Regions from separate parts of the Streptomyces sp. NPDC017936 genome, predicted to be linked through region 1. Evidence: riboswitches for the same ligand, from Rfam matches in the RefSeq annotation. Region 1 holds a riboswitch; each other region holds the start of a gene.
The links. Region 1 has a riboswitch for cyclic di-AMP ahead of ACH4F6_RS23515 (transglycosylase SLT domain-containing protein). Riboswitches for the same ligand answer to the same signal wherever they lie in the genome.

Region 1 (4,204 bases):
CGGACTTCCACGCCATGAGCGTGCGCAGCGCGGCCGGATCCCGCTCGTCGAACACGAACCGCAACGGGCCGACCTGTCGGCCGAGCCGGCGTTCCTTGGCGAGCGTCGTCTTCAGGAACTTCGGCGACTGCGCGCGCAGGACGGACTCGTAGGTCTCGTAGCCCTTCTCCACGTCGATGACGTAGGCCGCGTACTCGGCGGCCGCGCGCGAGACGAACAGGCCCTGTTCCGCCTCCAGGTTGTCGAAGGCGAAGCTGGACAGGGAACAGGCCCGCATCAGTTCGTCCGCGTCCAGCCCGATTCCCGGTGCCAGAACGGCTCCCTGGGCGTCCGAGACGCCGTACGCGAGGGCCTGGCCCTGGCCGAGCCGGCCCCGCTCGTGGGGCAGGAAGCCGACCGGCTCGCGCCCCTCGTACACCACCGCCACCCGCGCGCGCGGCCGTACGCGGCCCACCGCGTCGGCGAACTCCGGTTCCATGAAAGGGTTGCGCGGGACCGTCGACGCCGCGCGCAGCGCCCGCCACCGCTCCCGTTCCCCCTCGCCGAGATCCTCCGGCCTCAGCACGCGAACACGTCCACTGCTCAACCTGACCCCCCGATCAAGTCCCCCCTGGACCCTTGGACGGTACCCCTCCAGGCAGTTCGGGCGGTAGGTAGCACACCATGTTGTTGCCAACCGGTGCAGAGGCCTTTAACCGGTCTGTACCCGACGTTGTGGTGGAAAGCCGTTTCAGCCGTGCGCAACCCCGCCGGTTCCCCGCTCGCGTCGTCCCTTCCGCCGGCACCGGCCGGGGCCGGACGGACGGTGAGTCGGGGGCGGACGGAATCCGTATTCTCTGATCATGGCCGCACCCTTCGCAGATGCCGCGCGCTGCGCGTACTCCCTCGTCGCCACCGACCTGGACGGAACGCTGCTGCGCGGCGACGACACGTTCTCCGACCGGTCGCTCGACGCGCTGGCGCGGGTGGCGGCCGCCGGCGCCCGCCACCTCGTGGTGACGGGACGGCCGGCCCCCCGGGTGCGGCCGCTGCTGGAGAACCTGCACAGCAGGGGGCTCGCGGTGTGCGGCCAGGGCGCGCAGTTGTACGACGCCGGCGCGGACCGTCTGCTGTGGTCGGTCACCCTGGACCGGGAGCTGGCGGAGACCGCGCTCGGCAAGATCGAGGCGGAGGTCGGTCAGGTGTACGCGGCCGTCGACCAGGACGGCGTCGACGGGCTGACGCTCATCGAGCCGGGCTACCGGATGCCGCACCCGACCCTGCCGGCCCTGCGCGTCGGCTCGCGCGACGACCTGTGGTGCGCGCCGATCAGCAAGGTGCTGCTGCGTCATCCCGCCTTGTCCGACGACGAGTTGGCGGCGACGGCCCGCTCGGTGGTCGGCTCGCTCGCGACCGTCACCATGTCGGGGCCGGGCACGGTGGAGCTGCAGCCGTGCGGCATCACCAAGGCGACGGGTCTGGCACTGGCCGCCGAGCACCTGGGGCTGCGGCCGCAGGAGACGCTCGCCTTCGGCGACATGCCCAACGACATCCCGATGTTCGACTGGGCGGCGCACGGTGTCGCGATGGCCGACGCCCACCCGGAACTCAAGGCGGTCGCCGACGAGGTGACGACGTCGAACGAGGACGACGGCGTGGCCGTCGTCCTCGAACGGCTCTTCCCCTAGGAGGGGTGCCGGTCAGTAGGCGCCGAAGACGTTGTCGATGGAGCCGTAGCGCGCGGCCGCGTAGTTGCAGGCCGCGGTGATGTTGGCGACCGGGTCGTACGGGTCGTACGAGGTGCCGGGCACGTGGTACGCGGTGAAGGTCGGGTCGATGACCTGGAGCAGGCCCTTGGAGGGGGTGCCCTTGACCGCGTTGGAGTCCCAGAGGTTGATGGCCTTCGGGTTGCCCGAGGACTCACGCATGATGTTGCGGTGGATGCCGTTGTAGGTGCCCGGGATGCCGCGCTCGGCCATGATCGCGAGCGACTCGCGGATCCAGCCGTCGAGGTTGTCGGGGTACCCGGCGATCGTGGTGCCCGACCCCGTGCCGGCGGCGGACGCGCTGCCGGCGCCGACGAGCGGGAGGGTGAACACGGCGGCGCCGGCGCAGACGGCGGCGACGGTCCGGGCGAGGCGGATGCGGGCACGGCGGGGCTGAGCGGCAGCGGACATGGCGGTCTTCCTCTCCGACGCCTGCGAGGTGAGCTGTCGGGTTCGGGCGGAAAGGTGCCCGGCCGGCCGCCGTGGGCACGGCGACGCGACTTCACCCCGAGCCGGTCCGGTACGTACGTGACGTACGGCCCGGCGGCCTACCTGGGTCCCCCGCTCCTGCCGTGCGCGAGTGTTCGTCGATGGATGGCGAAGGGCGGCGGCAGGATTCGGCGTCCGCCCGACTGGGCGGGAACGTATGCGAGAGCACATGTCCGGAACAAGTGCCTGATTCACTGATCGCCCCAATTGACCTTGGTCTGAGGGGTATGGGGTACTTGATCCTTTGCCGTCGGGAAGCATCAAGTCGCTTGCGGGGAAAGCGGAATCACGGATTCCGGGGCCGGGCGCCCTCGTGTCGCGAAGTGAGCCAACTCACGGGCGATGACAAGAGGGGTGAATCGGACAATAAACCTCAAGTCCCTTCCAATGGGGCGCAGTACGGAGGCGAAGGGGAACGCGCCGCTCCCGCGGGCCGATCGGCCGGCGCGGCCCCGGGGCGAGGGGGCGCCTCGCCCGGTGGGCGGGTGCGCGCCCGGTGCGGCCCCGGTGGGCTCCGGTCCGCCGGGGCACGCGCGTGTGAGGGGCCGGTCCGGGCCGGCCTGCCCGCCGAGGGCCGGGGAGCGCTCCCGGACCGCCGGACCGCCGGGTCGCGGGGGGCGGAGGGGCCCCTGGGGCGGCCGGTGAGGGCGTGGTCGTTTCGGGGAGGGAGCCGGGCGCCGGAGGCGGCGTCCGCCGCTGCGCGGGACATGAATCGCCGCTTCCCGGTCAGTCGATACGTGTCCGCCGGTACCGGCCGGTCAGAAACATGCCGGCCGTGATCCGGAACCGCCCGGGCTGCACCGGTGTCTCCCGCGCCTCCCGGTCGGGCGATGTGGGGGCCGAGGGCGTGGGGGCTTATCGGTGATCGAAACGTGACCGGATACGCTGAGCCGAGTGGTGGCAGCGACCTATCGACAAACCGTGTAAGCGGCAGTGGACACCAGCAGACAGGAGACCCCTCGTGACCGTCGTCGGGCCGTTCGGGCTGAGCGTGCGGGACCAGGCTCTGGAAGCCGATGTCCAGGCCGGATTGGCGGCTGTCGAGGAAGGCTTGCTCGAGGCCACCAAGAGTGAGGTCCCGTTCATCACGGAGGCCGCCCAGCACCTGGTGCGGGCGGGCGGGAAGCGGTTCCGGCCGCTGCTCGTGATGCTCGCGGCGCAGTTCGGTGATGCGTACGCGCCCGGAATCGTGCCGTCGGCGGTGGTGGTGGAGCTCACCCACCTGGCCACGCTGTACCACGACGACGTGATGGACGAGGCGGCCGTCCGGCGGGGCGTGCCGAGCGCGAACACCCGGTGGGGCAACTCGGTGGCCGTCCTGACGGGGGACTTCCTGTTCGCCCGCGCCTCGCACATCGTCGCCGACCTCGGGCCCGAGGCGGTCCGGGTGCAGGCGGAGGCGTTCGAGCGGCTGGTCACCGGCCAGATCCTGGAGACCGCGGGGCCGCAGGACGGACGGGACCCGGTCGAGCACTACCTCGACGTGCTGGGCGGGAAGACCGGGTCGCTGGTGGCGGTGTCGTGCCGCTTCGGGGCGATGATGTCGGGCGCCGACGACAAGGTCGTGGACGTGCTGACCCAGTACGGGGAGCGGCTGGGGGTCGCCTTCCAGCTCGCCGACGACGTGCTGGACATCGCGTCGGACTCGCACGAGTCGGGCAAGACGCCGGGGACGGACCTGCGGGAGGGCATCCCCACGCTGCCGGTGCTGCGGTTGCGGGAGCGGGCGGCCCGGCTGTCCCTGCCCGAGGACCTCGCGCTGTGCGAGCTGCTGGACTCCGACCTGAGCGACGACGCGCGGCACGCGGAGGCGCTGGCCGCGCTGCGGGCCCACCCGGCGCTGGAACAGGCCCGAGCGGACACCGTGCGGTACGCGAAGGAGGCGCGGGCCGCGTTGGCGCCGCTGCGGGAGTGCGGGGCGAAGTCGGCGTTGATGGAACTGTGCGATGCGGTGGTGCACCGGGCGGGGT
Region 2 (4,204 bases), on a different contig from region 1:
GCCGCTCCCGCGCGCGCGTGATGCCGACGTAGGCCAGGCGGCGTTCCTCCTCCAGCTCCTTGGTCTGGCCGAGGGCGCGCATGTGCGGGAAGACGCCGTCCTCCATGCCGGTCAGGAACACGACGGGGAACTCGAGGCCCTTGGCGGTGTGCAGGGTCATCAGGGTGATGACGCCGGATCCGTCCTCGTCCTCGTCGGGGATCTGGTCGGAGTCGGCGACCAGGGCCACCTGCTCGAGGAATTCGGCCAGCCCGACCGACTCGCCCTCACCGCGCTCCTGCTCGAACTCCAGGGCGACGGCGGCGAGTTCCTGGAGGTTCTCGATCCGGGTCTCGTCCTGCGGGTCGGTGGAGGCCTGCAACTCGGCGAGGTAGCCGGTGCGCTCGAGCACCGCTTCCAGGACCGTGGCCGGTCCCGCGCCCGACTCGACGATCGTGCGCAGTTCCTCCATCAGCGCGTTGAACCGCTTCACGGCGTTCGTGGAGCGCGCCGCCATGCCGTACGCCTCGTCGACGCGCTTGAGCGCCTGCGGGAAGCTGATCTTCTCCCGCTGGGACAGGGCGTCGATCATCGCCTCGGCGCGCTCGCCGATGCCGCGCTTGGGGACGTTGAGGATGCGGCGCAGCGGGACCGAGTCCTCCGGGTTGGCCAGGACCCGCAGGTAGGCCAGGACGTCCCGGACCTCCTTGCGCTCGTAGAAGCGGACGCCGCCGACGACCTTGTAGGGCAGGCCGACGCGGATGAAGACCTCTTCGAAGACACGGGACTGGGCGTTGGTCCGGTAGAAGACGGCGACGTCGCCGGCCTTGGCCTCGCCCGCGTCGGTGAGGCGGTCTATCTCGTCGGCGACGAACTGGGCCTCGTCGTGCTCGGTGTCGGCGACGTAGCCGGTGATGCGGGCGCCCGCGCCCGCGTTGGTCCACAGGTTCTTGGGACGGCGGGACTCGTTGCGCTCGATGACCGCGTTGGCCGCGGAGAGGATCGTCTGCGTCGAGCGGTAGTTCTGCTCCAGCAGGATCGTCGTCGCGTCCGGGTAGTCCTCCTCGAACTGGAGGATGTTGCGGATGGTCGCGCCGCGGAAGGCGTAGATCGACTGGTCGGCGTCACCCACGACGCAGAGCTCGGCCGGCGGGACGTCGTCGGCGCCGGGCGGTGCGTCGGCGGGACGCTCGAAGGTGCCGACGAGCTCGCGGACGAGGGCGTACTGGGCGTGGTTGGTGTCCTGGTACTCGTCGACCAGGACGTGCCGGAAGCGGCGGCGGTAGTGCTCGGCGACGTCGGGGAACGCCCGGAGCAGGTTGACCGTCGTCATGATCAGGTCGTCGAAGTCCAGCGCGTTCGCCTCGCGCAGCCGGGACTGGTACATCGCGTAGGCCTGGGCGAGGGTCTTCTCGAAGCCGTCGGCGGCCCGGGCGGCGAAGTCCTCCTCGTCGATCAGCTCGTTCTTCAGGTTGCTGATCTTGGCGCTGAAGGACTTCGGCGGGAAGCGCTTCGGGTCGAGGTCCAGGTCGCGGCAGACCAGGGCCATCAGGCGCTTGGAGTCGGCGGCGTCGTAGATCGAGAAGGACGAGGTGAAGCCGAGCCTCTTGGACTCGCGGCGCAGGATCCGCACGCACGCGCTGTGGAAGGTCATCACCCACATCGCGTTCGCCCGCGGGCCGACGAGCTGCTCGACGCGCTCCTTCATCTCGCCCGCGGCCTTGTTGGTGAAGGTGATCGCGAGGATCTGGCCCGGGTGGACGTGGCGCTCGGCGAGCAGGTGGGCGATGCGGTGGGTGAGCACGCGCGTCTTGCCGGAGCCGGCGCCGGCGACGATGAGCAGCGGGGTGCCGGAGTGGACGACGGCGGCGCGCTGGTTGTCGTTGAGCCCTTCCAGGAGCGCGGCCGCGTCGATCACCGGGCGCGGGGCGCCGTCGCGGTAGTACGCGTCCCTGTCCGGCGGCACGTCGAACTTCCCGCCGAACAGATCGTCCGGAAGCGGCTCCGGAGCGTGATCGTCGTCGGGCGGCGGCGGTTCCTCCTCGTGGCCGCGAGGGGCCTGGAGGTCCGCCAGGAAGCTGTCGTCAAAGAGGCTGCTCATCGCTCTCCGAGTCTAGGGTGCCCCACCGACAACCCGCGGCGGTCCCGAAAACATCCCGGTCTCCGGAAGCGGTCCGGGAGCGGGCGGACGGCCGGAGAGGCCCCCGAGGGCGCCTCCGGGGCCCGGAGGCGCCCTCGGGGCCTCTCCCGGAGCCTGTGCGGCCTCTGCGGCCCTCCAGGAGCCTTCGGGGTCCTCCGGAGGCTCCGGGGCCCTCCGGGCGCCCCGGGCGGTTTCCCGCCCCCGGTACGAGCCGTCACGATGCGTGACCGAAGGTCCGGCACGCGCGGGCGCCGACCACAGCCGAAAGGGGGCCCGGGCCCGAAGCGGCGGGCGTCACCACCCGGGAACACATACGGACATATCCCCGCCCAACGCCACAGAGCGTTGAGCGGGCGCGAACCCCTGACCGAAGGTCACGAAAATGTATCGGGCATATCACCCATCAACCTTCACAGGGACCACACGAGTTGGCTACCGTGCCGGGCAGGCCGTACGACCCCCACCGGCGAACCTCGCCGGGCCGCGCGGCCTCCGCCGAGTCCGGCGCGCCCCCTCGCGGCAGCCGGAGCCGGGGACCCACCGAGAACCCGGGGTGAATCGGCCCGACTCCCCTCCCGGGGAGAGGCCGTAGGGCAACCCTTCCGAACCACCCGCCCGAACCCGACAGCTAACCCGGTAGGCGGACGATGGAAGGAGTCGCCTCCCTTGGCGTCGCAGCACCGCAAGCCGCGCCCCGCGGGCACGCGCGTGGCAGGCATACGCAGACCCGCCCTCGCCACCGCCGCCCTCACCTCGGTGGCCCTGCTCTCCCAGACGGCCAACGCCGCGCCCTCGACCGACGACAAGCCCAGCCTGGAGGAGGTCGAGAAGAAGGTCGACGACCTCTACCGCCAGGCGGAGTCGGCGACCGAGAAGTACAACGCCGCCAAGGAGAAGACGACCAAGCAGCGCAAGCGCGTCGACTCCCTCCTCGACGACGTGGCCCAGCGCGCCCAGGAGCTCAACGAAGCACGGGAGCAGCTGGGTTCCTTCGCCGCCGCGCAGTACCGCACCGGCGCCTCCGCCCCCGAGACAGCGACCTTCCTGCTCGCGGACACCCCGCAGGACTACTTCGACCAGACGCAGCTGATGGGCCGGCTGACCGAACGCCAGAAGAGCGCGGTCGACGACTACGTCACCCAGCAGTCGCAGACCATGAAGAAGCGTCAGGAGGCCTCGCAGAGCCTCGAGACGCTCACCGACTCGCAGAACGACCTCAGGACCGCCAAGGCCACCGTCCAGAAGAAGCTCAGCACCGCACGCGCGCTGCTGTCCCAGCTGACGGCGGAGGAGAAGGCGCGGCTCGCCGCGATCGAGAAGCGGAAGCAGCAGGAGGCCGCCCGCAAGGCGGCGGAACTGGCACAGCAGCAGGCAGCCGAGGCGGCGGCCGCCCAGCAGGGGAGCGACGGCTCGTCGGCCACGGGCGGTTCGCCGGGCACGGACACGTCCTCGTCGTCGCCCTCGTCGCCCTCGTCCTCCGACGCCTCGTACGCCACCAAGGCCGAGAAGGCGCTCGCCTTCGCGCGCGCCCAGATCGGCAAGCCCTACGTCTGGGGCGCCACGGGCCCCGAGTCGTACGACTGCTCCGGTCTCACCCAGGCCGCCTGGAAGGCCGCCGGCGTCACCCTTCCGCGCACCACGTACGACCAGGTCGACGCGGGCACCACCGTCTCCCTCGCCGACGCCCTGCCGGGCGACCTGATCTTCTTCTACGACGACGTCACCCACGTGGGCGTCTACATCGGCAACGGCATGATGATCCACGCCCCGAAGCCGGGGGCGTACGTCCGCGAGGAGTCGGTGTACTACGACGGCGAGTCGTCGATCCACAGCGTGGTGCGGCCGGCCTGAGCGGCCGCCCGGCGGGCCGGGGACCGCCCGAGCGGGGCCCCGGTCGTCACGGGGCACGCGCGCGTGGAGGCACGTTTCGCGGCCGGGCCTTCCCGCCCGGGCGAGGGCCGGGGCACGGAGGAGGCGGAGACGGGGGCTCGCGCCACAGCCGCGCGTCCCCGCTCCGTGTCCTGCGCCCGCGCGTATTTCCTCGTCCCCGCGCGCGTGCCCCCGCGCGAGCCGCCCGGCGCTCCT
Region 3 (4,204 bases), on a different contig from region 1:
GAATGGAGTAGTACAGGTGCGGCATGCCGGCCTCCTGCTGGAGCTGCCGGTCGAGCGTGTCCTCCAGGAGGAGGGACGCGGCGACGTACGCGCGCCAGGCGCGCTGCTCCTCGGCGGTGAGCCAGCGGGTCGTCATGCCCCCAGTGTAGGTTTGCTTCAAACTTGAAACCAAGAGATGTCGGGGCGGGGGCGGGGCGAGGAGGCGGGGCGCACCCGCCGGCCGGCCGCCCGACCTCCCGCTCCCTCGCCCCATTCCCTTCCCCCTCGCCCCTCGCCCGGAGAGCCCGCGCCGATGCCGTACCCGTACGTCCTGCTGTCCGCCGCCGTCTCCCTCGACGGCTGTCTCGACGACACCGGCCCCGACCGCCTGCTGCTCTCCGGCCCCGCCGACTTCGACCGGGTCGACGAGGTGCGGGCCTCCGTGGACGCGATCCTGGTCGGCGCCGGCACCATCCGGGCCGACAACCCCCGCCTGCTGGTCAACGCGCCCGAACGCCGGGCCGCGCGCCGGGCGGCGGGCCGGCCGGAGTACCCGCTCAAGGTCACGGTCAGCGGCTCCGGCGAGCTGGACCCGGACGCGAACTTCTGGCACACGGGCGGCGAGAAGGTCGTGTACACGACCGACACGGGCGCCGAGCGGGCCCGGTCGCTCGGCCTCGCGGCCGACGTCGTCCCCCTCGGCGCCCGCCTCGACTGGCGGCGGCTCCTGGAGCACCTGCACGACGTCCGGGGCGTGCGGCGGCTCATGGTCGAGGGCGGCGGGACCGTCCACACCCAGCTCCTGCAGGAGGGCCTCGCCGACGAGCTCCAGCTCGTCCTGGCCCCCCTCTTCGTCGGCGACCCGGACGCGCCCCGGCTGTTCGGACCCGGCGGCTACCAGGCCGGACGGCTGCGGCTGGTCGAGACGCGGCCCATCGAGGACGTCGTGCTGATGCGCTACGAGCCCACCGCGCCCGGCGCCGGCCCGCTGCCCGTCGCCGCCGACCACCACTGGCTGGCCCTCGCCTGCGATCTGGCGGCCGCCTGCCCGCCGTCGCGGACCGCGTTCAGCGTGGGCGCGGTCGTGGTGGCCGCCGACGGGACGGAGCTGGCGCGCGGCCACTCCCGGGAGGCCGGCGACCCCGTGGTGCACGCCGAGGAGGCGGCCCTGGCGAAGATCGACCCGGCCGACCCCCGCCTGGCCACGGCCACCGTCTACACCAGCCTCGAACCCTGCACCCACCGCGCCTCCCGCCCGACGCCCTGCGCCCGTCTCGTCCTGGACGCGGGCGTGGGCAGGGTGGTGACGGCCTGGCGCGAACCGAACACCTTCGTGACCGGCGCCGACGGCTCCGGCCTGCTGGCGGCCGCGGGCGTGGACGTCGTCGTCCTCCCGGAGTACGAGGAGCGGGCCGAGGCCCCCAACCGGCATCTGCTGTAGCGCCGCCGGGCGGGCAGGCGCCTCGTGCAGCACCGCCGGGCGGGCAGGCGCCTCGTACAGCGCCGCCGGGCGGGGTGAGGCCTTGGGGGCGGCCGCCGTGCCGCCCGCCGAGGAGCCCTCCGGCGGTTCCCCGGGCGCCCCTGGAACAACCCTTGTGCTTCCCGTCCCGCGGATGGCGTACACTGGTGTCATACCGACGCGGGGTGGAGCAGCTCGGTAGCTCGCTGGGCTCATAACCCAGAGGTCGCAGGTTCAAATCCTGTCCCCGCTACTCAAGGCCGAGGGCCGGAACCCGATCAGGGTTCCGGCCCTCGGTGCGTTCGCCGCCGGCCCGCCTCCCGCCCGGATCTCACGGAAAGTGACCGGCCGAGCGCCCTGCGCATAACGACTGGGTCACCATCAAAACCGCCGTGACCCCTGAACCGCCCCCGACGTGGGGTCAACTCGCCCGTTTTTCGCCGCTGGTGGGACAAAAGTCCAGGCCAGGAATGTTGTTGATCAAGGGGAACAGCTTGGAAACCGGGCCTCGCGTCTATTAACGTTCGATAACGCAGCGCGGTCGTCCCAGCCGTCACAAGAGGCGGCTCCGTGCGCACGCGCCGAATCCCGTAAGGGAACCGGGGAACCACCACCTTGGGGTGAATCACGCGTAAGCCGCCGTGAGGCAACGGCCGGTATACGCGCGTAGGAGACCTTCCCGCTCCGAACCCGTCAGCTAACCCGGTAGGCGACGGAAGGAAAGGAGTACGCCCGCGTGGCGTCCAACCCGCCTGCCCCAGAAGCCCCGATCGCGCCCAGCCAGACCTTCGGCTACGGCGGCAACCGCACCGACGAGGGCCCCTGGGAGGAGTGGAACCCCACCGCGGAGTCCATTCGCCCGGTACGCGGCCGGCACCGCGTCGCCAAGCAGCGCGGCGGACTCGCCCGCAGCTCCACCGTCCTCGGCGTCGGCGTCATCGCCGCCGTCGGCGCGGGCGGCATGGCCAGCGCCAACACCGGCAAGCCGCCGGTCTCCATCTCCATGCCGGACCTCCCCTCCGTGGGTTCCCTGATCTCGGACGACGACACCTCCGAGGAGGCGGCGCCCGCCCTCAGCAGCTTCGGCGCCACGGTCGCCGCCGACGACAGCACCGCGAGCGCGGCCGACGCGGGCGAGGCGCTGCGCAGCCGGATCATGGCGCAGGCCGAGTCGCAGCAGACCCAGATCGAGACCAAGGCCCAGGCCGCGGCCGAGGCCGCCGTCGCCAAGGCGGAGGCCGACGCGGCCGCCAAGGCCCAGAAGGAGGCGGAGGCCCAGGCCGCCGCCGCCAAGAAGAAGGCCGCCGAGGAGGCCGCGAAGAAGGCCGAGGCCGAGCGCCTCGCCGAGCTCGCCAAGCAGTACACGCTGCCCACCTCCTCGTACACCATCACCTCGACGTTCGGTCAGGCCGGCGCCTACTGGTCCTCCGGGTACCACACCGGTCTGGACTTCGCCGCCCCCACCGGCACCCTGATCAAGGCCGTGCACAGCGGCACCATCACCTCGGCCGGCTGGGACGGGTCGTACGGGTACAAGACCGTGCTCACCCTCGACGACGGCACCGAGATCTGGTACGCCCACCAGTCCTCCATCAGCGTCAGCGTCGGCCAGAAGGTCGCCACCGGCGACGTCATCGGCCGGGTCGGCGCGACCGGCAACGTCACCGGCGCCCACCTCCACCTCGAGGTGCACCCGGGCGGCAGCGCCTCCGGCATCGACCCCGGTGCCTGGCTGCGCGACAAGGGGCTGAACCCCTGAGGTCCCGTACCTCCTGAGTCGTCCGGGGACCGGTGAGGTGGTTTCCCGGATCTTTGTGAACCTTTGGCCGGAGGCGCGGAATGCGCGCCTTCGGCCGAGGTGTTGAAGGGAGGCATGACTTCCCTGCGCAAGCTCGGCTCCTCCGACCTCGAGGTCTTCCCGCTCGCCCTCGGCGGCAACGTCTTCGGCTGGACCGCCGACGAGGCCGCCTCCTTCGCCGTCCTCGACGCCTACACGGCCGCCGGCGGCAACTTCGTCGACACCGCCGACTCCTACTCGGCGTGGATCGAGGGCAACAGCGGCGGTGAGTCCGAGACCCTGATCGGCAAGTGGGTCAAGGCCCGCGGCAACCGCGACGACATCGTGATCGCGACGAAGGTGAGCCAGCACCCCGACTACCAGGGGCTGACCGCCGCCACCATCAAGGCCGCCGCCGACGCCTCGCTGCGCCGTCTGGACACCGACCGCATCGACCTCTACTACACCCACTTCGACAAGCCCGAGGTGCCCGTCGAGGAGATCGTCGGCGCGCTCGACGAGCTGGTGAGGGCGGGCAAGGTGCGGCACATCGCCGCCTCCAACATCTCCCCCGAGCGCCTGCGGGCCTCCCTGGAGTTCTCCGACCGCGAGGGCCTCGCCCGGTACGTCGTCCTCCAGCCGCACTACAACCTCGTATCGCGCGACACCTACGAGGGCGGGCTCCAGGACCTCGTCGCCTCCTCCGGCCTCGCCGCCGTTCCGTACTACGCGCTGGCCTCCGGCTTCCTCACCGGCAAGTACCGGCCCGGCACGACCGTGGACAGCGCGCGGTCCCAGGGGGCCGCCAAGCACCTGGAGACCGAGCGGGGCCGGAAGGTCCTCGCCGCCCTGGACGACATCGCCCGCGCCCACGACAGCGAGATCGCCACCGTCGCCCTGGCGTGGCTCGCGGGCCGGCCGACCGTGGCGGCGCCGATCGCCTCCGCGCGGACGGTGGAGCAGCTGCCGGCGCTGCTGGCGGTGGCCGA
Region 4 (4,204 bases), on a different contig from region 1:
GGAGGAGTACCCGGTGGAGGGCGGGGCCCGCTTCGTCCGGCCCGCCCTGTCGGTGCGCGGCGCCGGGCGGCGCGGCACCGAGTGGACCTTCGCCGGCCACGAGACCGAGGGCGGCGAACTGCGCCTGCTCTTCCGTGACGCCGGGCTCGGCGTCACCCTCCACTACCGGATGCGCGACGACGTCGTCGAACGCTGGGTGACCCTGCGCAACGACGGCGACGAACCCCTGGAACTGCTGCGCGCCGACTCCGCCGCCTGGAGCCTGCCCGACCGCGACGGCTGGCGCCTGTCCCAGCTGCACGGCCGCTGGGCCGCCGAGTCCCGCCTCACCCGGGGGCCCCTCACCTACGGCGAGAAGGTCATCGGCAGCCGCCGCGGCCACACCGGCCACCAGCACCTGCCCTGGGTCGCCCTGGACACCGACGCGACCGAGGAGCGGGGCGAGGTCTACGGCTGCGCCCTCGGCTGGTCGGGCTCGTGGCGGATCGCCGTGGCCCAGCTGCCCGACGCGCGCGTGCAGATCACCGGCGGCGCCGGCTACGACGACTCGGGCCTGCTGCGGCTGGCGGCCGGGGAGTCGTTCACCACGCCCGTCTTCGCCGGCCTGTGGACCGACGCCGGCTTCGGCGGCGCGAGCCGCGCCTGGCACGCCTACCAGCGGGCGCACGTGATCCCGGAGGCCGGGCGCGACCGGCCCGTGCTGTTCAACTCCTGGGAGGCCACCTACTTCGACATCTCCGAGGAACAGCAGGCGAGCCTCGCGCGGCGGGCCGCGGACATCGGCGTCGAGCTGTTCGTGGTGGACGACGGCTGGTTCGGCGCGCGCACCGGCGACCACGCCGGGCTCGGCGACTGGCGGCCCAACCCCGAGCGCTTCCCGCGGGGCCTCGAGCCGCTCGCGGACCAGGTGCACGCGCTCGGCATGCAGTTCGGCATCTGGGTCGAGCCCGAGATGGTCAACGCCGACAGCGACCTGTACCGGGCGCACCCCGACTGGGTGCAGTACCAGCCGGGACGCAGGCGGACGGAGCTGCGCAATCAGCTGGTGCTCAACCTCGCGCGCGAGGACGTCCAGGAGTACCTCTGGCAGCAGCTCGACGGACTGCTGTCCAGTGCGCCCATCGACTACGTGAAGTGGGACTTCAACCGCTGCTTCACCGACGCCGGCTGGCCGGACGACGACTACCCCCAGCGGCTCTGGGTGGACCACGTGCGCGCCCTGTACGCGCTGCTGGACCGGCTGCGGGCGGCCCATCCGGGCGTGGCCTTCGAGTCCTGCTCGGGCGGCGGCGGGCGGATCGACCTCGGGATCATGAGCCGCACGGACCAGGTGTGGACCTCCGACAACACCGACCCGCTGGACCGGCTCGCCATCCAGCACGGCTTCAGTCAGATCCACCCCGCGCGGGTGATGGCCGCCTGGGTCACCGACAGTCCGAACACCCAGCTCAACGGCCGGGTCAGCTCGCTGCGCTTCCGGTTCGTCAGCGCCATGGCCGGGGTGCTCGGGGTCGGCGGGGACCTCTCCGAGTGGTCCGGGGAGGAGCTCGCCGAGGCCCGCCGCTGGGTCGATCTCTACAAGGAGATCCGGCCCCTCGTGCAGCACGGCGAGCTCTACCGGCTGCGGCCCCCGGAGGGGGGCCTGAGCGCCGTGCAGTACGTGCGCGGGGACGAGTCCGTCGTCCTCGCCTGGCTCCAGGCGCAGCGGTACGGCGAGCCGGTGCCGGCGGTACGGCTGCGCGGCCTCGACCCGGCCGCTTCGTACGAATGCCTCGAAACGGGCGAAGTGCACCGGGGGGCGGTGCTGGTGCACCACGGGATGCGCACGGGGCTCCGTGGTGACCTCGATGCGACGGTCATCCGCTTGCGTCGCATCTGAGTGATCTGTCCGGATTGGGGGCCTTCATTCCAACTCGGCCGGGAGTAAAGGGTCCTGGGGGCACGTCACGTGAGGAGCGTCATATCCGTGACCGTGCGTCGCTCGTCATGTTCACGTAATTTCGGTGCTCTTCCCGGCCGTTCGGTGGGCGGCGGCCGTTCCGGTACACGGAAAGTGACCGGGATTCCCCGCCGGGGGCCGGGAGGAAGGGGGCAGGGGGGCAACCCTCGCTTGTCGTCGTGCGTCCGGGTCGCTTACGTTCCACACCGATCCGGACGGACGCCGAATCCTGCCGCCGCCCGGAGCCCGCACACACTCACCCGTGCACGGCAGGAGCGGGGGACCCACAGGCAGAACCGCCTGTTCCGGTCTCCGGAACAGGCTCGGGGTAAAGCCGCGCCCCGGCGCGGCCGGGCATCTCCAGCCCGCACCCGACAGCTCACCTCGCAGGCGCCGGAGAGGAATCCGCCATGCCCGCGAAGGGTAAGCACCGCCGCCCGAAGACCCAGCGCTTCACCCGCTCCCTCGCCGCCGCCGGAACCGGTGGCGCCGCGCTCGCCCTCCCGCTCATCGGCGCCGCCGGCGCCCACGCCGCACCGGCCGCGCAGCCGGTGTCCTCGCTTCCGGAGAAGGCCGTCCAGAGCGTTCCGGTCGCGCAGCCGGCCGCCGCCGGCTCGAAGTCCGCCGCGAGCGCCACGACCTACACGGTGCGGGCGGGCGACTACCTCTCCAAGATCGCGGACGAGCAGCACGTCGGCGGCGGCTGGCAGAAGCTGTACGCCGACAACCGCGCGGCCGTCGGCGACGACCCGTCGCTGATCCACCCCGGTCTGAAGCTGTCGATCGGCGAGAAGGCCGCGACCGGCGCCACCGGGTCGCCGTCCGCCGCGGCCGGTTCCTCCTCCTCGTCGAAGTCGTCGCAGTCGTCCAAGTCCGCGAAGGCCTCGGAGGCCTCGGAGGCCTCGCGGTCGAAGGCCTCGGAGTCCGCCGGGCAGTCCTCGTCCTCCCGGACCACGGCCGCCCAGGGCGCCGGGAACGACGGCGGCTCCAGCGGCTACGCCCTGCCCACGGCGAACGCCGCCGTCGGCACCCCGTACCGCATGTCCGGCAGCATGTGGTCCAGCGGCTACCACACCGGCGTCGACTTCGTCGTCCCGACCGGCACCTCGCTCAGGGCCGTCGGCGCGGGCACGGTCGTCTCCGCGGGCTGGGGCGGCGCGTACGGCAACCAGGTCGTCATCCGGCTCGCCGACGGCTACTACGCCCAGTACGCCCACCTGTCCTCGCTCTCGGTCTCGGCCGGCCAGACCGTCTCCGCGGGCCAGCAGGTCGGCCTGTCCGGCGCGACCGGCAACGTCACCGGTCCGCACCTGCACTTCGAGATCCGCACCACGCCGAACTACGGCTCGGACATCGACCCGCTCGCCTACCTCCGTTCGCACGGCGTCTCCGTCGGCTGACGCCTGGCGCGACCAGCTGCCCCACGCCGGAGGCCGGACCCGTTTCCCGGGTCCGGCCTCCGGCGTGTTTGCGTCTTCATGATCATTGTGTTGCGGTCGTATGGCGGTCCCCGCCGGACCGTCGACAGGCGGGACGGAGGGGGGAGACAGTGATCTCCCGTAGGGGACAAGCGCTTTCCGCGATCCCGCGCATGTCCGACACGTCGAACGTCGTTCGGCTTCATGGACGGTGACCGGACATCGCGAGGTGGCCGACCCCACGACCACTCCCATCGTGAAGGACCACACGTGAACCCCACCCGACGCCGAAGAACCGTCGCCGTCACCGCCGCCGCCCTGCTGGCCGGGCTCTTCTCCGCGCCCGCCGGCCAGGCCGCCGAGCAGCCGCGCCGGATCGTCGAGAACCTCGACCGGGGCCTGGTCGCCGTGCCGTCCGGCGAGGGCACCTTCCTCAGCTGGCGCCTGCTGGGCACCGAGTACGCCCGGTACGGCGACGCGATCGCCTTCAACGTGTACAAGAACGGCCGCCGGCTGAACCGCGAGCCGATCAGGAAGTCGACGACCTACCAGGACGACTCCCGGGGCAGGGGGACCTACACCGTGCGCGCGGTCGTGGGCGGGCGCGAGCAGCGGCCGGGTTCCGCGGCCCTCGACCTCGCCGAGGGGTACGCCGAGATCCCGCTCGCCGCGGCCGACGGCTACACCGTCCAGCACGCCTGGCCCGGCGACCTCGACGGCGACGGACGCTACGAACTCGTCGTCAGCCGGCTCTCCGGGACCCGCGACCGGTCCGACCTGCTGGAGGCGTACACCCTCACCGGGGAGCGGCTCTGGCGGGTCGACCTCGGCCCGGGCTCCTACACCC

Region 2: it holds a riboswitch for cyclic di-AMP, as region 1 does, so the genes downstream of both, ACH4F6_RS33610 (NlpC/P60 family protein) here and ACH4F6_RS23515 (transglycosylase SLT domain-containing protein) in region 1, are expected to answer to the same signal.
Region 3: it holds a riboswitch for cyclic di-AMP, as region 1 does, so the genes downstream of both, ACH4F6_RS24285 (M23 family metallopeptidase) here and ACH4F6_RS23515 (transglycosylase SLT domain-containing protein) in region 1, are expected to answer to the same signal.
Region 4: it holds a riboswitch for cyclic di-AMP, as region 1 does, so the genes downstream of both, ACH4F6_RS05960 (LysM peptidoglycan-binding domain-containing M23 family metallopeptidase) here and ACH4F6_RS23515 (transglycosylase SLT domain-containing protein) in region 1, are expected to answer to the same signal.

What each region holds. Positions count from the first base shown of each region.
Region 1 covers NZ_JBIRHK010000011.1:129,111-133,314, reverse strand. The annotation lists gene ACH4F6_RS23525 (GNAT family N-acetyltransferase) at 1-565, opposite strand, end outside; gene ACH4F6_RS23520 (HAD family hydrolase) at 843-1,667, shown strand; gene ACH4F6_RS23515 (transglycosylase SLT domain-containing protein) at 1,680-2,156, opposite strand; cyclic di-AMP (ydaO/yuaA leader) riboswitch at 2,162-2,345, opposite strand; gene ACH4F6_RS23510 (polyprenyl synthetase family protein) at 3,196-4,204, shown strand, end outside.
Region 2 covers NZ_JBIRHK010000020.1:127,601-131,804, forward strand. The annotation lists gene pcrA (DNA helicase PcrA) at 1-2,080, opposite strand, end outside; cyclic di-AMP (ydaO/yuaA leader) riboswitch at 2,617-2,778, shown strand; gene ACH4F6_RS33610 (NlpC/P60 family protein) at 2,786-3,970, shown strand.
Region 3 covers NZ_JBIRHK010000012.1:17,837-22,040, reverse strand. The annotation lists gene ACH4F6_RS24300 (MarR family winged helix-turn-helix transcriptional regulator) at 1-136, opposite strand, end outside; gene ACH4F6_RS24295 (dihydrofolate reductase family protein) at 293-1,420, shown strand; tRNA gene ACH4F6_RS24290 (tRNA-Met) at 1,618-1,691, shown strand; cyclic di-AMP (ydaO/yuaA leader) riboswitch at 2,008-2,167, shown strand; gene ACH4F6_RS24285 (M23 family metallopeptidase) at 2,175-3,197, shown strand; gene ACH4F6_RS24280 (aldo/keto reductase) at 3,312-4,204, shown strand, end outside.
Region 4 covers NZ_JBIRHK010000002.1:552,733-556,936, forward strand. The annotation lists gene ACH4F6_RS05955 (alpha-galactosidase) at 1-1,879, shown strand, start outside; cyclic di-AMP (ydaO/yuaA leader) riboswitch at 2,187-2,345, shown strand; gene ACH4F6_RS05960 (LysM peptidoglycan-binding domain-containing M23 family metallopeptidase) at 2,350-3,339, shown strand; gene ACH4F6_RS05965 (hypothetical protein) at 3,628-4,204, shown strand, end outside.